DNA from 4 places in the Oceanobacillus sp. M65 genome. Region 2 is predicted to be linked to each of the others. Evidence: riboswitches for the same ligand, from Rfam matches in the RefSeq annotation. Region 2 holds a riboswitch; each other region holds the start of a gene.
What was found. Region 2 has a riboswitch for S-adenosylmethionine ahead of ACTWPF_RS07130 (methionine ABC transporter ATP-binding protein). Riboswitches for the same ligand answer to the same signal wherever they lie in the genome.
Positions count from the first base shown of each region.

Region 1: linked by a shared signal. The riboswitch ahead of ACTWPF_RS15280 (5-methyltetrahydropteroyltriglutamate--homocysteine S-methyltransferase) and the one ahead of ACTWPF_RS07130 (methionine ABC transporter ATP-binding protein) in region 2 are both predicted to bind S-adenosylmethionine.
Region 3: linked by a shared signal. The riboswitch ahead of ACTWPF_RS12280 (methionine ABC transporter ATP-binding protein) and the one ahead of ACTWPF_RS07130 (methionine ABC transporter ATP-binding protein) in region 2 are both predicted to bind S-adenosylmethionine.
Region 4: linked by a shared signal. The riboswitch ahead of ACTWPF_RS11965 (LLM class flavin-dependent oxidoreductase) and the one ahead of ACTWPF_RS07130 (methionine ABC transporter ATP-binding protein) in region 2 are both predicted to bind S-adenosylmethionine.

Region 1 covers NZ_JBQQCJ010000004.1:33,673-37,662, reverse strand. Annotated here, with positions in the region: gene ACTWPF_RS15290 (Ltp family lipoprotein) at 120-908, shown strand; gene ACTWPF_RS15285 (formate/nitrite transporter family protein) at 1,143-2,000, opposite strand; SAM riboswitch class I at 2,225-2,322, shown strand; gene ACTWPF_RS15280 (5-methyltetrahydropteroyltriglutamate--homocysteine S-methyltransferase) at 2,461-3,567, shown strand; gene ACTWPF_RS15275 (methionine biosynthesis PLP-dependent protein) at 3,711-3,990, shown strand, end outside.
Region 2 covers NZ_JBQQCJ010000001.1:1,509,418-1,513,407, forward strand. Annotated here, with positions in the region: gene ACTWPF_RS07105 (acyl-CoA dehydrogenase family protein) at 1-305, shown strand, start outside; gene ACTWPF_RS07110 (arsenate reductase family protein) at 501-863, shown strand; gene gcvH (glycine cleavage system protein GcvH) at 932-1,318, shown strand; gene ACTWPF_RS07120 (toprim domain-containing protein) at 1,452-1,805, shown strand; gene ACTWPF_RS07125 (thioredoxin family protein) at 1,828-2,142, shown strand; SAM riboswitch class I at 2,221-2,333, shown strand; gene ACTWPF_RS07130 (methionine ABC transporter ATP-binding protein) at 2,433-3,458, shown strand; gene ACTWPF_RS07135 (methionine ABC transporter permease) at 3,505-3,990, shown strand, end outside.
Region 3 covers NZ_JBQQCJ010000003.1:36,753-40,742, reverse strand. Annotated here, with positions in the region: gene ACTWPF_RS12290 (carbon-nitrogen family hydrolase) at 1-437, opposite strand, end outside; gene ACTWPF_RS12285 (pyridoxal phosphate-dependent aminotransferase) at 640-1,812, shown strand; SAM riboswitch class I at 1,876-1,979, shown strand; gene ACTWPF_RS12280 (methionine ABC transporter ATP-binding protein) at 2,067-3,080, shown strand; gene ACTWPF_RS12275 (methionine ABC transporter permease) at 3,070-3,732, shown strand; gene ACTWPF_RS12270 (MetQ/NlpA family ABC transporter substrate-binding protein) at 3,754-3,990, shown strand, end outside.
Region 4 covers NZ_JBQQCJ010000002.1:858,112-862,101, forward strand. Annotated here, with positions in the region: gene ACTWPF_RS11960 (ATP-grasp domain-containing protein) at 1-733, opposite strand, end outside; gene ACTWPF_RS11965 (LLM class flavin-dependent oxidoreductase) at 745-1,800, opposite strand; SAM riboswitch class I at 1,884-1,991, opposite strand; gene dacB (D-alanyl-D-alanine carboxypeptidase/D-alanyl-D-alanine endopeptidase) at 2,076-3,548, opposite strand; gene ACTWPF_RS11975 (YndJ family protein) at 3,757-3,990, opposite strand, start outside.

The DNA of each region.
Region 1 (3,990 bases), on a different contig from region 2:
AACTTCTGAGATACAATTTTTAAAGGAGAGTGTTTTAAGTTAAAAAATTGTCTAAATGCAATTTGTCTTGTACAACTTATAAATTGTAACTGTAAAACTAAATATAAAAGGAGAAAAGAATGGATACTTTATTTTTTATTTTATTTTTTATATCTATTTTAGCACTACTTATAGGACTAATTAAACCTAATATTGTTTTAAAGTGGATGCCTGTAGCCAAAAGAAACAGGAAACATGTGACTATGTACTTTGGTATCGCAACAATAGTGTTTCTCATTTTATTCGGAGTAACAACCCCGCCCACAAGTGATATCGCTGATAATAACAGTCAAACAGAGCAGGTGAAAGCCGAAGAGGCAGAGGCCGAGAAGCAAGAGGAGGAAGAAAAGGTTAAAGCAGAAGCTGAAAAGCAAGAGGAGGAAGAAAAGGCTAAAGCAGAAGCTGAAAAGCAAGAGGAAGAAGAAAAGGCTAAAGCAGAAGCTGAAAAGCAAGAGGAAGAAGAAAAGGCTAAAGCAGAGGCTGAAAAGCAAGAGGAAGAAGAAAGGGCTAAAGCAGAGGCTGAAAAGCAAGAGGAAGAAGAAAAGGCTAAAGCAGAAGCCGAAAAGCAAGAAAATAAAGAAACGATGTCACAGCAACAGGCTGTAAAAATGGCGGAAGATTACGTAGCATATACGGCATTTGCAAAAAGTGGCTTAATAGAACAGTTAGAATATGAAGGCTTTAATAATAAGGATGCTACTTATGCAGTAGAAAAAATTAATGTAAATTGGAAAGAACAAGCAGTAAAAATGGCGGAAGACTACTTGGATTATACTGCATTCTCAAAAAGTGGGTTAATAGAACAGCTAGAGTATGAAGGTTTCAGTAATGAAATTGCTACCTATGCAGCGAATGAAGTAGGTCTATAAACAAATCGCTTCATTAGATTTCCCAATAGAATTTGCCTCCAATTCAAAATGCATTTATGGAGTTCGGTTAAGAATTATTATTATCAACTCAAAACCCCTTTTGGTAATCATAACCATAAAGGGGTTTTCTTCTCAAATTTTATTCACTTTTACTGGCCAGTTCCTTCTCAGGTAAAGTTTATCGCACTATGATGAATTATATTTTACCTTCTTTAACACAATTCTCTACTAACCTCATGAACTTCGCATCTCTTTTCGGAATGCGTATGAAAAGAGCAAGGAAATAAAAATGGCTCCTCCGATGATATTGCCAATACTTGCGGGGATTAGGTTTTGTAAGACATATTCCTGCCATACATACTTATCAGATGTAAAGAGGCCTAAACTGAAATACCCCATATTTGCTGCGCTATGCTGAAAATTCCCAGCCACAAAAAGTATGACAGGTAAAGCTGTGCCCAAAATTTTACCGACCATATCCCTAGCCGCTGTGGTTAGAAAGGCAGCCATTCCTATAAGCCAATTTGCGAGAATACCAGACACAACTACTTGAAACCAGCCAATCCATCCATTCTCAGCAAATTTCATTTTATGAGATAGAAGGGTTTCTATCTCTTTCGTGAATTCAGGTGTCATGGAGTTTGAACTGATTACTAATAAAGCCACAAACAACGCACCAACAATGTTTCCGATATAGGCTACGACCCAGAATTTGACGTATTTATTTTTCTTCCAATAAGACTTTTGTAAATAAGATGTTGGCAAAAGTACATTTACTTCAGTAAACAAAACAGAACCTGATACAAATACCATTAGATACCCTGCTGTAAATCCAAGTCCCTGCAAAAGATAGGTAAGCCCTTTAGCATCAATACCGATAGCAAGCAACACTGAAAAAAGAGCTCCAAAGGTCATAAACGAACCAGCCTTTAAAGAAAGAATGAACTGGGAAGGCATATTTGTATCAAGGTGCTCTTTCCCTTTTTCGCTAAACGTCTCCATTACCTGAGACGGGAATAAATATTGCCTTTCTGGTTTCTCTTGCACCCTACTGGACTGGTTTGACGATTTATGATCACTATTATCACCCATACTATTCCTACTCCCCCTATTTGTTTTATTTCTATGTTGCGATTGGGTTAATTTTTTCAACCATTCCTTTACTAGATACCCTAATGGCGATATGTTCATACCACTTTTCACACCATGGCCCATGTCATTCGCCACCTCTTATAATAACAATCTTCTAATATCCCCTTGACATTTTGATCCGACAACTGTAGTATATTGACTAATCAAAAAATTTCATATGATTTTTCTTATCCAGAGAGGTGGAGGGACTGGCCCATTGAAACCTCAGCAACAGACATTTGTACTGTGCTAATTCCAGAAGCGTTAAGCTTGGAGATAAGAAGAGAAAATTTTTACGTATCCAACCCTCTTCTTATTTGTTAAGAAGGGGGTTTTTTGTTGGTTACATAAAATAGATACGTTTATTACTAGTTTAGTTGAATTGCGTTTATAAAAAATAAAACGAAAGTAGGGATTTAACATGTCAATTACCTTAACGAAAGCACCTTTTAAAGCGGATCAAGTAGGAAGTTTATTACGACCGGAAAGCATTCATCAAGCAAGAAAGGAATTTAAAGAAGGAATAATTTCTGCTACACAATTGCGTGAGATCGAAACAAAGGAAATTAAGCGTATTGTTGATAAGCAGATTGAAATTGGCTTGAATGCGGTGACGGATGGCGAGTTTAGACGTAGATTCTGGCACACTGATTTCTTAGAGCATCTAAACGGGATAGAAGGATATGTTCCAGACGTAGGCTATGTTTTTAATGGAAATGAGGAGACTGAAAGATATAATGTCCGAAATATAGGGAAGGTTTCCTTTAATCCCGATCACCCTTTCATTAAAGATTTCATTGAATTCAATGATATCGTTGCTGGGCGTGCAGTTGCCAAACAAACAATCCCTAGCCCTAATCAACTCTTCAATCAAGGAATAATTAATGAAGAAATTTACCCTGACATTGATGAATATGCCAATGATGTTATTCAAACATACCGTGATGCATTACACGCTTTTTATGAAGCTGGGGTTCGCTATCTACAATTCGATGATGTTTATATTGCTGGTCTTTCTTCACCAGATATTCCGTTTAACGAAGGGAAATATTCAAGGGAAAAACTAATAAACCTGGCATTACGCGTTGTTAATGAGGTACTGGAAGGAAAACCAGACGATTTAGTTGTGACGACACACTTATGTCGTGGAAACTATCGATCCAATTGGGCATTTGAAGGGAGTTATGACTTAATCGCATCCACTTTGTTTGCCAAAGAGAAAGTAGATGGATTCTTCTTGGAATATGATGATGAGCGTTCTGGTGATTTCAAACCGCTAAAACATATCCCTGCTGGCGGAGCTCAGGTTATTCTTGGTGTAATCACATCAAAAAATGGGGAGCTAGAGGACAAAGAATCTATTAAAGCACGAATTAAAGAGGCATCTCAATATGTTCCGCTAGATCAACTATGCTTGAGCACACAATGTGGATTTGCATCAACCCACCACGGAAATAAATTAACGGAAGAAGATCAGTGGAATAAATTAAAATTTATAGTTGAGATTGGGAAAGAGATTTGGGGATAAAAACTTCAAGAAGAGGAATGTAACAATTCCTCTTCCTTTTTACATTTAGGCTAAGTCCAGTATGCGCAAAGCGTAAACGCGTTATTAAGGATCTTTTTCCCTTGCTAAAAGTCCTTTATTTATTTGCTGAAAGGATCGATTACATGACAAAAAGACACATCGAGACACAACTGGTGCAGCTGGGTAATCATAGCGACCAAAAAACCGGTGCAGTAAACCCGCCAATTTATTTATCAACAGCTTACCAGCACCAAGGACTTAACTTGAGCACTGGATACGACTACACAAGGACAAAAAATCCAACTCGATCCATTCTTGAGGAAGGGATTGCAAACTTGGAAGCAGGAGATAGAGGGTATGCCTGCAGTTCGGGAATGGCTGCCATTCAACTAGTCTTATCCCTTTTCCGCTCAGGAGATGAGA
Region 2 (3,990 bases):
CAGATATGACAGCAGAAGTATACAACATGGAAGCGGCCATCTTGAGAACCGAAAAGGCGATAAATAAAACTGGATTAGAAAAGAATAATCTAAAACTGCAATATACACAGGTTTATGTTCAAGAGGCATTTAATCGTATTGAAGCTGACGCGAAAGAAACATTAATCGCTGTTGAAGAAGGAGACACGCTAAGAATGATGCTTTCTTCATTAAGAAAGCTTACACGTCACACACCAACAAACGTTGTAGCTAAGAAAAGAGAAATTGCAGAGCAAATAATTGAGGAAGAGAAGTATATCGTTTAATTATAAATGCGCTTAAAGTCAAATGCATTCGAATTTTCACGAAAATATTCGAATGATCGTTTGGCTTTTTGCTTCTAAAGAGACTCGTCTTTTTATGGATTAATGTGCCATTGCTTATAACTACCATTCAACTCGTCATGTCTCTTACATATTTGCTATAATAGAAGCAAAATAACGAGTAGGGTGGTTAAGTTAATGGCACTTACGTTTTATTGGTACCCAAATTGCGGTACTTGCAAGAAGGCCAAAAAGTGGTTGGAAGAAAATCAGGTTGATTTCCATGCTGTTCATATTGTGGAAAATACACCGACTGAGCAAACAATTCTTGAACTAATTAAGAAGAGTGGACTGCCAGCAAAGAAATTTTTTAATACGAGTGGTAAAAAATACCGAGAAGGAAATATTAAAGAGAAAATAGCGAATGCATCCGACGAGGAAATGGCAGCTATTCTAGCAACAGATGGGATGCTTATAAAACGCCCGATTGCTACAGACGGTCAAAAGGTGACAGTCGGTTTCAAGGAAGAAGTTTATAACGAGACTTGGCAATCTGACTAAATTTATGACTAGAAAAATACGGGCAAATTGGGTTATAGTTAGATTGATTACATAATGGAGGGATGACAATGAGCATACCAAAGGACTTATTATATTCTAAAGAGCATGAGTGGGTTAAAAAGGAAGACGGCAAACTACGTATTGGAATTACTGATTTTGCTCAGGATGAACTGGGAGATATCGTATTTGTTGAGCTTCCAGAAGTTGGAGATGAATTGGAACTTAATGAACCATTCGGTAGTGTAGAATCTGTAAAAACAGTTTCTGAATTATATGCTCCAGTTAGTGGTAAAGTAGTAGAAGTGAATGCAGATTTAGAAGACAGCCCTGAATTCGTTAATGAATCCCCATATGAAAAAGCTTGGATGGTAGTAATAGAGCCATCTGAACAAGCGCAATTAGATGAACTTCTGAACGCTGAGGCATATGAGGCAGTGCTTAACGATGAAGAATAAAGAATAAAAAAGGGAGGCTAACGTGCATCTTTATAAAAGTTGTATAGTTAGCCTTCTTTTCTTCATATACTCTTATTAGGAAATAATATTAGAAAAAACATTTTGCTTGATTTTCGAGGAGAGCTATGTAACCATGTCACATGAAAATGAGAAAATAATCATTGTAGAGGGTTTAACAGATAAACGACAAGTTAAAAAGGTTATTACAGATGAAGTAACAATTGTTTGTACCAATGGAACACTTGGAGTGGAACGTCTAGATGAATTACTTGAGACTTATGAGCTTGACTATAAGGACGTGTATATTTTAGTGGACGAAGACTATTCAGGCATAAAGTTACGTAAACAGTTGGCGAGAGAGCTCCCACATGCAGAACATATATATGTCAGCAGTGAATATCGGGAGGTCGCGACAACACCTGAACAAGCGCTTGCCACAGCGCTGGTAAGTAAACGGATAGCGGTTAACCCTCTATTTTTATTATGAGGCAGATTGGTTAGGTGATTTTTTGCAAGAAATAACAAAGAAACAACTAAATGATGGCGATTATTTGCTTTATATCTATACTCCCTTTTGTGGTACCTGTGCACTTGCAAGAACCATGCTGGAAAAAATTGAGCAAGTGCACAAGGAAACCATTTTCTATGAGATGAATGCATCCCTTTATCCAGAGTTTATGATCGAGAATCAGGTGGAAAGCGTACCTTGTCTTTTCATTATGAAAGATAATCAGATAAAGGAGAAGGTTTATGCCTTTCAATCCATACCTAACATTTACGGCTATTTGATGGAGTATAAACCAGAACTTTTTGTAAAAAATTAATCTTAAATTATTTATTGACACAGTAAAAGTAGCATGATAGTATAATTCTTATCGAATTTAAGTGGATAAAAAAATAGACTCTTATCTTGAGCGGTGGAGGGACTGGCCCTGTGAAACCGCGGCAACCTTCAACTATTTTAATAGTTGAAAGGTGCCAATTCCTGCAAAGTGAAAACTTTGACAGATGAGAGAACGTGAAGACGATTTACTACGTCATTCTGTTCTTTCAGAATGGCGTTTTTTGTGCTATTTGGGCATACTATTGCTGAGGTTTACTAAGGAGGATTAACGTGATATCAATTGAAGGTTTGAGTAAGGTATTTACTTCAAACAAAAGCAGCGTAACTGCAGTAGAAAATTTAGATTTAAACATAAATGATGGCGATATATTTGGTGTGATTGGCTACAGTGGTGCTGGAAAAAGTACATTTGTCCGTTTGCTCAATAGACTTGAAGAGCCCACGGGCGGTAGCATTAAGATTAACAATGAAGATATTACCGCCATGACTGCGCGACAGCTAAGAATCGCAAGACAGGATATCGGCATGATTTTTCAGCATTTTAATCTGCTCTGGTCAAGAACAGTCGAGGATAACATTGCATTCCCATTGGAAATTGCTGGCGTGGCAAAAATGGACAAGCAAAAGCGTGTCCAAGAGCTCATCGATCTTGTTGGGCTATCAGGAAAAGAGAAAGCATATCCTTCCCAATTAAGTGGTGGACAGAAGCAACGTGTTGGGATAGCGAGAGCTCTTGCCAACAATCCCAAAGTATTGCTATGTGATGAGGCAACATCTGCACTAGACCCGGAAACAACGAATTCCATTTTGGACCTACTGGTAGATATTAATAAACAGTTTGGTTTAACGATTATATTAATAACCCATGAAATGCATGTAATTCGTAAAATATGTAATCACGTTGCCGTCATGGAGAGTGGAAAAGTAGTGGAACAGGGCGAAGTAATGGATGTCTTTCTCCATCCTCGTCAGCATGTAACCAAGAAGTTTGTGGAACAGGTAATGGGCAACGGTGAGGAAGATGAAAATATTCATGGCCTTACAGAGGTATACACAGAAGGAGAAATTATACGGCTTCATTTCATTGGTGAAACAACCAATCAGGCGCTTATTAGCCAACTTGCTAAGAATTATGAAGTGGAGATCAATATTCTGCAAGGTAAAATCACCCAGACACAAGCAGGTGCGTACGGTACCCTAATCGTACAAATTGCAGGGAATGAATTGGATGAAGCGGTTCGATTTATTAAAGAAAAATCCTCTGTGGAAATGGAGGTGATTAAGGGTGTTAAATAATATTAAAATAGAAGACCTTATTGAAGCAACGTATGAAACCTTCTATATGACAATAATAGCGTTAATTGGTACTTTTATTCTTGGACTTCTACTTGGTTTACTTCTCTATCTGACTTCAAAAGATGGAATATGGAAAAATAAAAGTGTCCATTTTATTGTATCAGCTATAGTGAACGTGTTTCGTGCCATTCCTTTTATTATTTTAATTTTCCTGTTGTTCCCGTTCACTAATTTCTTAATTGGTACGATGCGTGGCCCTACTGCCGCGTTGCCTGCATTAATTATTGGCTCTGCTCCTTTCTATGGGAGGTTGGTGGAAATTGGTCTTCGAGAAATTGATAGAGGAGTTGTCGAAGCAGCAAAGGCAATGGGGGCAAAAACTAGAACGATTATATTTAAAGTGCTACTTCCAGAATCTATGCCGGCATTAATATCCGGTATTACAGTAACAGCTATTGCGCTTATTGGTTATACAGCGATGGCTGGAGCAATTGGAGCTGGCGGTTTGGGGAGCTACGCATACTATTCGGGC
Region 3 (3,990 bases), on a different contig from region 2:
CAAATAACACCAGCAGATTTTATTCCGGCCAATTCGAAAATACCGTTCTCACTACCTTCAACCAAATGCTTTTCCTCATCCATCAATCTAAATAGATGAGCTTTTGCATATTCCTTTACAAGTTCACCATTTGAATTGATAACGAACATGGAATTGGTTACGCCTCGTTCTGTGCGCTTGGCAACAGACCCTGCTACAAGATGCACGTCATATTTCTGGGCAAGTCTAGAAAGGAAAGAGAGGGAACGTTCTCCGTTAGAGTCGGCAATCTCTTCTAAACGGGTAAGATCATAGCCAGTTGTCCAAAGCTCGGGTAAAACGACCACATCTACTTTCTTTTCTTTTAAACTTGCAAACTTTCTTTCTACCTTTTCTTCATTTGCTACCGGGTCTCCAAACGTAATGTCTATCTGCAACAAGGCAACAGACAGTATCATAAAATCAACTCCTTCATAAAAGCAAGGGTAAGCTAACAGCCTGATCCTAATTTAAGTGCTCGTTGTTATTGGTGCTTATTATCCCATCGCCTTATTTTCCTGTCAATTAACCTGATCCTTTGGTAAGTACAGCTTTACAAACGATGCAGAATTGGCTAACATAGATAATTAGAATTTTAGAATTATTAGAGGTGAGAAAACCGTGCAAAGCTTTCCAGTATCAGATACGTTGAAACGCCTGCCAGAGCAGTTTTTTGCCAAATTGGTAAAAAAAGTACAAGCATTAAGCAGTGAGGGGCATGATGTGATTAATCTTGGCCAGGGGAATCCTGATTTGCCAACGCCAAACCATATAGTAGAAGAATTAAAGACAGCAGCGGATAACCCTGTCTATCATAAATATTCCCCGTTTACAGGCCATGCTTTTCTTAAAGAAGCGGTGGCAACCTTTTACAAGCGGGAATACGATGTCGATATTGATCCAGAATCAGAGGTAGCGATTCTATTTGGTGCAAAAACAGGACTGGTTGAAATTAGCCAATGCTTGTTAAATGCAGGAGATACAGCATTACTACCTGACCCTGGCTATCCAGATTACATGTCCGGAATTGCCATGGCCAATGCAAATTCAGTTTTTATGCCATTGTTAGAAAAAAATAATTTTTTACCAAATTATCAACAACTAAATCAAGCTGACCTTGAAGCAGCAAAGTTACTATTTTTAAACTATCCAAACAATCCGACTGCCGGTGTTGCAAACAAGGAATTTTTTGATGAAACAATTGAAGTGGCAAAACAGAATGAAATCTGTGTAGTACATGACTTTGCATATGGGGCTATTGGCTTTGATGGAAAGAAACCGCAAAGTTTTATGCAATCTGCTGGAGCAAAGGATATTGGGGTAGAAATGTATACCTTGTCTAAAACGTATAATATGGCTGGTTGGCGTGTTGGTTTTGCTGTTGGAAACACTTCCGTGATAAAAAGCCTCAACCTGATTCAAGATCACTTATACGTTAGCTTGTTTGGCGCTGTGCAACAAGCAGCAGAGAAGGCTTTACTTGGTGATCAAACGGCTGTAGATGAATTGGTAGCTACCTATGAGAGTAGACGAAATGTGTTTGTAGAAAAATTGCAGGAAATTGGGTGGAACGTTCAAGCGCCCCGCGGTACATTCTTTGCATGGCTTCCTGTCCCAGAAGGATATACATCAGAGGAATTTGCTGACCTCCTTTTGGAAAAAGCACACGTTGTTGTAGCACCAGGTAATGGCTTTGGTGAAGCGGGAGAGGGATTTGTACGAGCTGGTTTGCTAGCTGATGAAGAGCGACTTGCCGAAGCTGCAGCTCGAATTGGAAAGCTAGGAATATTTTAAACTAGCTATTGACAAAGTGGAGTTCGAAGACTATGATAATCATTATGCTAACAATATGAATATTTCTTATCTAGAGTGACGGAGGGAAAGGCCCGTAGATGTCACAGCAACCTTCCATTTGGAGTGGTGCTACTTCCTTCAGAATGATTCATTCTGAAAGATAAGTGTGAGATACTTGTAATCGACACCCTCTTTCATGATGAAAGGGGGTTTTTTGATGGATTGGATTTACTGGCGGAATTGGAGTGAACGTTATGATTAAGGTAGAAAAAGTAAGCAAGATCTATGAAACAAAGTCCGGCCAAGTCGTTGGTGTGGATAATGTTTCACTGGAAGTACCTAAGGGAGAAATATACGGCATTGTAGGATATAGTGGTGCAGGAAAAAGTAGCCTAATTCGCTGTATGAATATACTAGAACGGCCAACTTCAGGAAAAATAATGGTGGACGGTGTAAATTTATTAGAGCTTTCCCCAAAGAAGTTACGAGAAGCACGACAGTCGATCGGCATGATCTTTCAAGGCTTCTATCTAGCCTCAGCTAAAACCGTATTCGATAATATTGCGTTTGCCTTAAAAGCGGCTGGAGTAGCTCCATCACAAAGGAAGAAGCGGGTAGAGGAGCTTCTTGAACTAGTTGGCTTAACAGATAAAATAAATCATTACCCTGCACAACTAAGTGGTGGACAGAAACAGCGTGTTAGTATTGCGCGAGCGCTTGCGAACAATCCTAATGTCCTACTATGCGATGAAGCAACCTCAGCATTGGATCCGAGCACAACAAAATCCATTTTGCAGTTATTAAAGAAAATTAACCAAGAGCTTGGAATCACCATTGTCTTAATAACCCATGAAATGGAAGTGGTGAAGGAGATTTGTGATACATGTGCTGTTATGCAGGATGGAAGAATTATTGAGCAAGGACCATCTTATAACATCTTTGCAAATCCACAGGAGGAACTGACAAAGCAGTTCATTGATACCATTTTGAACTTTGATTTACCAGCAAAGTTGCTTGAAGCCTGCAAAGGTACCATTCTCCAATTGCAGTTTCGCGGTAACTTAGCGAGTGACGCCGTAGTGTCAGATATGCTGCAAAAGTTTCAGGTCAGTGGCAATATCCTTCACGGCAAGGTGGAGTACATAAAAGAGACGCCTTTAGGCATTTTTATTATGGAATTGCTAGGAGAAACGGAAGAGGTAGCTTCTGCTAAGCAATATTTAGAAGAGCGGTTAAAGCAAGTGGAGGTGATCCAGCATGCTCGATAGAATAATAGAGATCCTTCCTGAGTTGAACACGGCTTTCTTTGAAACATTGCTAATGGTGGGTATAGGCTTACTCGTCGCCTTGATTCTTGGACTCCCTATCGGTATTTTGCTTTATGTAACAGACAAAGGACTATTCTGGGAAAGCCGGATCGCAAAAAGAATAATTGGTATCATTGTGAATTTAGTTCGTTCTGTACCATTTATTATTTTGCTTGTCTTTCTATTCCCTGTTACAGACCTCATCGTCGGACGTATTACTGGTCCACTTGCAGCTTCTGTTTCTCTATCCGTTGCGGCCATTCCTTTTTACGCCCGGATTGTAGAATCTGCTGCAAGAGAAATTGATAAAGGGGTAATCGAAGCTGCTATTGCCGTAGGGGCATCTCCATGGTTAATTATCAAGGATATTATTCTCCCTGAAACAAAGCCTGGACTTATCAGTGGGTTGACGATCACCGCAATTAGTTTGATAGGATATTCTGCCATGGCTGGAACCATTGGTGGTGGCGGGATTGGTGATTTAGCCATTCGCTATGGCTATTACCGGTATGACGACACGGTAATGATTACAACAGTTATTGTATTAATTGTGTTGGTACAGCTTATTCAATATCTTGGTGATTTTATTGCCAAGACTGTAAATAAAAAATAAAAACAAGTTGGAGGAACAACTATGAAAAAGACACTTATATCAATTACGGCATTATTATGTATTCTTTTACTTGCAGCGTGTGGGAACGATGACTCTGGAGCAGGGGATAATGAGGGTGAATCAAAGTCCATTAAATTTGGGGCTACTGTAGGGCCGTACAGTGATATGGTAACAAAAGCTCTTGCGCCATTATTAGAAGAAAAGGGCTATGAAGTAGAGAACCAAGAGTTTACTGATTATGTACAGCCAAACAATGCT
Region 4 (3,990 bases), on a different contig from region 2:
ATACTGGGTGGTCAAAGCCTTTCCTAACTTGGAATTTCGCAGGGGCTTCTTGTTCTTCAGCAGGACAGAATAAATCCTCAATAGTACATGCATCTGCCGGGCAAAGTTCAAATCCTTCTGATGTATCTACTCTTACTGCATAAACAAATTCCCCGCCGACAAACTCACACCTCGTAATATAGGATTCTGGTGACTGAATATATTCCTGTATTAAGGTGACACCATCGACAGGCTCTTCGAAGTCCCCACCTTCTACATATTCCTGCAAGGCTTTAACTGAATGAAACAATTGAACACCAAGTCCCTTCCCTGCTCGATTATGCTTTGTAATAAAAGGTTTCCCTGCAAAGCTTTCGGCTACTTCAATAAATTCTTTTTTTCCAACAGCAGCCGTTGTCTTTGGTGTACGGACTCCGTATTTTTCCAATTCCAAATATTGCTTCACCTTGCTGAGCTCTAGATCAAGCGCCCTGCTCCCATTCACAACCGTTCTACCGTGATGTTCAAGCCAGGATAACACGGCACTTGTCAGCTCTGGAGAAAAACGGTTTCCCCTTGTGTGGGATGATGCACTCATTCGATTATAAAAAACTCCCTCTGGCGGGACGGCAGTCAAATCAACCTTCCCGCTCGTTAGAAGCCAATCCTCATAAGGAATCGCTAATTCATCCAATCGCTTAAATAAATGTGTCGTCCATTCTTCATTTTCATGAATGATATATAATTTCGTCATGATGGCCTCTCCTATCTATTATTTAGTAAAACCTTTTTCCATTCATCGACCTTTGGCATAACATTTTTGGCGAAGTTTTCTAGCTCCTCCAATTGCGGTGAGCACTGTAGCAATAGTAAATCGACTCCAGCTTCTTCATATGCTATAATTTGCTCGGCTATTTGTTGCGGTGTGCCCACAAGATTTGGACGTAGGCCCCTGTTCGATACAGAATAATCCTGCAGTTTTACCTGCTGTTCCAGTTGTGACATTGTCGTAAAGTCCTGAAACCCAGCGTACGCATCGGATTCTTTTACAGTTGTAATTCTCTCAAGCTCTCGTAATGCCTCTTCCTCTGTTTCACGGCAAATAACATAGGCAGCCATACCAAACGACTGTAACGGCTCCTTCCCTGCATGCTTTCTCCGTTCTTTCATATCGTTAATTTTTTGTCTCGCTTCTTCTACTGTATGTCCATGCATGACATAGGCATCACAATAGGTGGAAATAACCTCTTTTCCTTTGTCACTTTCACCGCCAGCATACAACACCGGGTTTGGTCGTTGTACAGGTTTTGGTGAAAGCTTTGTATTTTCAATTTGATAAAATTTTCCGTTGTAGGAGAATGACTCTTCCGTCCACAAACCTTTTAACACTTCAAGAAACTCTTCTGTTCGCTCATAACGGGCATCATGCTCTGTAAATTCTGCTCCATATTGCTTCGCTTCCTCTGCCCACCAGCCGGATACGACATTTAATGTAAAACGCCCATTGCTAATATGATCAATGTTGGCCGCCATTTTGGCTGTAACAGCGGGATTGTGAAAGACAGGACGAACGGCCGTCATAATCTCTATTTTTTCGGTTACAGCAGCTAGTGCTGCAGCAGTTGACCATGCTTCAATTGAATCTTCTTTTGTCCCTTTAATATCATTTAAATAGAGTTCAGCAATCAATGTCGTGTCATAGCCCCATTTTTCTGCTGACTGAATTACTTGCTTTGCATAATTAAAAGTAGGTGGCATTTTCTCATCTTCTACATTACGTAGCCAACCTCCAAAAATCGGTAACCAAAATCCATATCTCATCTTCCCCACTCCTATTCTCCAAATTGAAAACAAAAAAACTCTTTCCCGAAGAAAAGAGTTTAAAATTCTAATAGAACTTCATCCTCTTATCTTCCAAGCAATTGCTTGATGGAATTGGCACAGTATCTAACTAAACAGACCTGTTGCCGAGGCTTCAAAGGGCCATATCCCTCCACCTCTCTAGATAAGAAACATTATTATTTAATTAGTACTTAAAAGATTAGCGCAAAATGTTAGAACTGTCAATTAATTAATTTTTCCTAGTAAAAGCAAGGCTAAGGTCTTTCCGCAATAATACGAACAAGGCTATCTTCCACGTCTTTAGCAGCTTCTTCATCAAGCACATTATTAATCATAATAGAAAAAATATAATTCTCTCCTGACAGGTTCTGTAAATAACCAGATAGTGTAGCTACTCCAAAGATTGTTCCTGTTTTAGCTTCAACCTGGACGTCTCCCAACCGATTCCTTAATGTTCCACCAACCATCTTGCCTGTCTCTCCCGCTACTGGGAGTGCGTTCTTGAAGGCAGGAAACCATGGCTTATCCTGTACGATAAAAAGTAGTTTACTAAGTTCGTTTGCTGGAATGAGATTGACATGTGAAATACCCGAACCATCTCGAATTAATAACGTACTTCGATTTAACCCAAGCTTTTCTAGCTCCTTTTGCATAACCTCAAGTCCTTTTTCCCAGCTTCCTTCCTTTTGCACATGCTTTCCCATTTCCTTTATGAGCACTTCCCCGTGCACATTGTTGCTCAGCTTCATAAACGGTACAAGCAATTCTTTTAATGGTATAGAACTATGTTGAAAAAGCAAGGAACTTTCATTAGGCGCTTTGCCAACCATCACTTCCCCAGACCAAGTGATCCCTTTTGCTTGAAGTGCATCCTGAAAAAGGGACATAGCATAGCTTGTCGGATCCCATACGGCCATATATTCTTTCACCGTTTCTGCCCCAGCTGGTATGGTGCCTGTAAGCGTGATTTCGTTTGACCCATGTTCTCTTTCCACTGTTAGATCCTCTTCCACATTGTTGGAACTTGTCTCGGCTCGATTATGTATTGTTACATAGTTGGTGTTAGGTGACACAGTTATGATAGGCTTCTCCCCTGGCTCTTCATCGGCTGTTATCTGAAGCGTAACACTTCCCGCGTCATAGTCTTCGTCAGGTGAGGAAGTCAGCGCCGAAATTTGCGCCCCGTAATGAAATGATTCGTCACTCCAAATTAAGTCAGGGGAAAGGCGTACGTTATCATACCATGTATCATCCCCAATAAGATCTCCCTTGATATGCCTCACTCCCAGTTCTTGAAGTTGCTCTGCAAAACGGGCAAAATCTTCAGGTGTCAAGGTCGGATCCCCTTTTCCGACAAGGTAAAGGTTTCCTACTAACTGTTCATCTCTGTTAACGCCGTCGGTCTTTATTTCGGTAGAAAAGGTGTAGTCTTCTCCAAGAACCTCTAAGGCTGCAGCTGCAGTTAAAAGTTTCATATTGGATGCAGGACGAAGCCTTGTATCTCCAAGGTTTTCATATAGAAGCTCGCCAGATTTTGCATCCCGCACACTCATTCCAACTAATGCACCTTTCAACATTGGTTCTGTTTCTATTTCGTTATCCAAACGCTGTTTCATTGTCCCCCGCTCCTCTATCGCATGTACTCTCTTTTCTTCGGGCACTGAAGCAGCTAAGCAAAAGATGAGCAAGAGTATCCATACACGGCTGACATTTCTTTTTAACATCATGTAAGCACCTCTTACATTTTATTGATCAGGCCCTATTCAGTATTTCCACAAAATAAGAAGGAAATCCTTGTTATTAGAAAAACTCGCATTCGCTCGTCTATTAACGAACGCGTACGTTTTTCTTATACTTGGCACTTCAAAATTTTAACTACGTGGTGATTGCTTTCTAGCTGAAATTTTATAATTTCCTAACGTACGAATAAAATGTTTATCCTTTATTCTTATCAACAATCCGGTAGTTGATGGTTAAAAAAGGTATCGAGAAAATGCGCATCTTATGTGTCGCTCTCAAACTCCCTTCCTGTTCTTCACCTACCACAAATGTTTCCTCTAGAGGAAGCTTTAGTACCTGCCTGCCAACAGCCAAATAGATCCCTGCTTGTTGCGCGTTTTCTTGTTGTTTACTTGTTAATTGCAGGTTTCCGTGCTTATTCTGCAATGC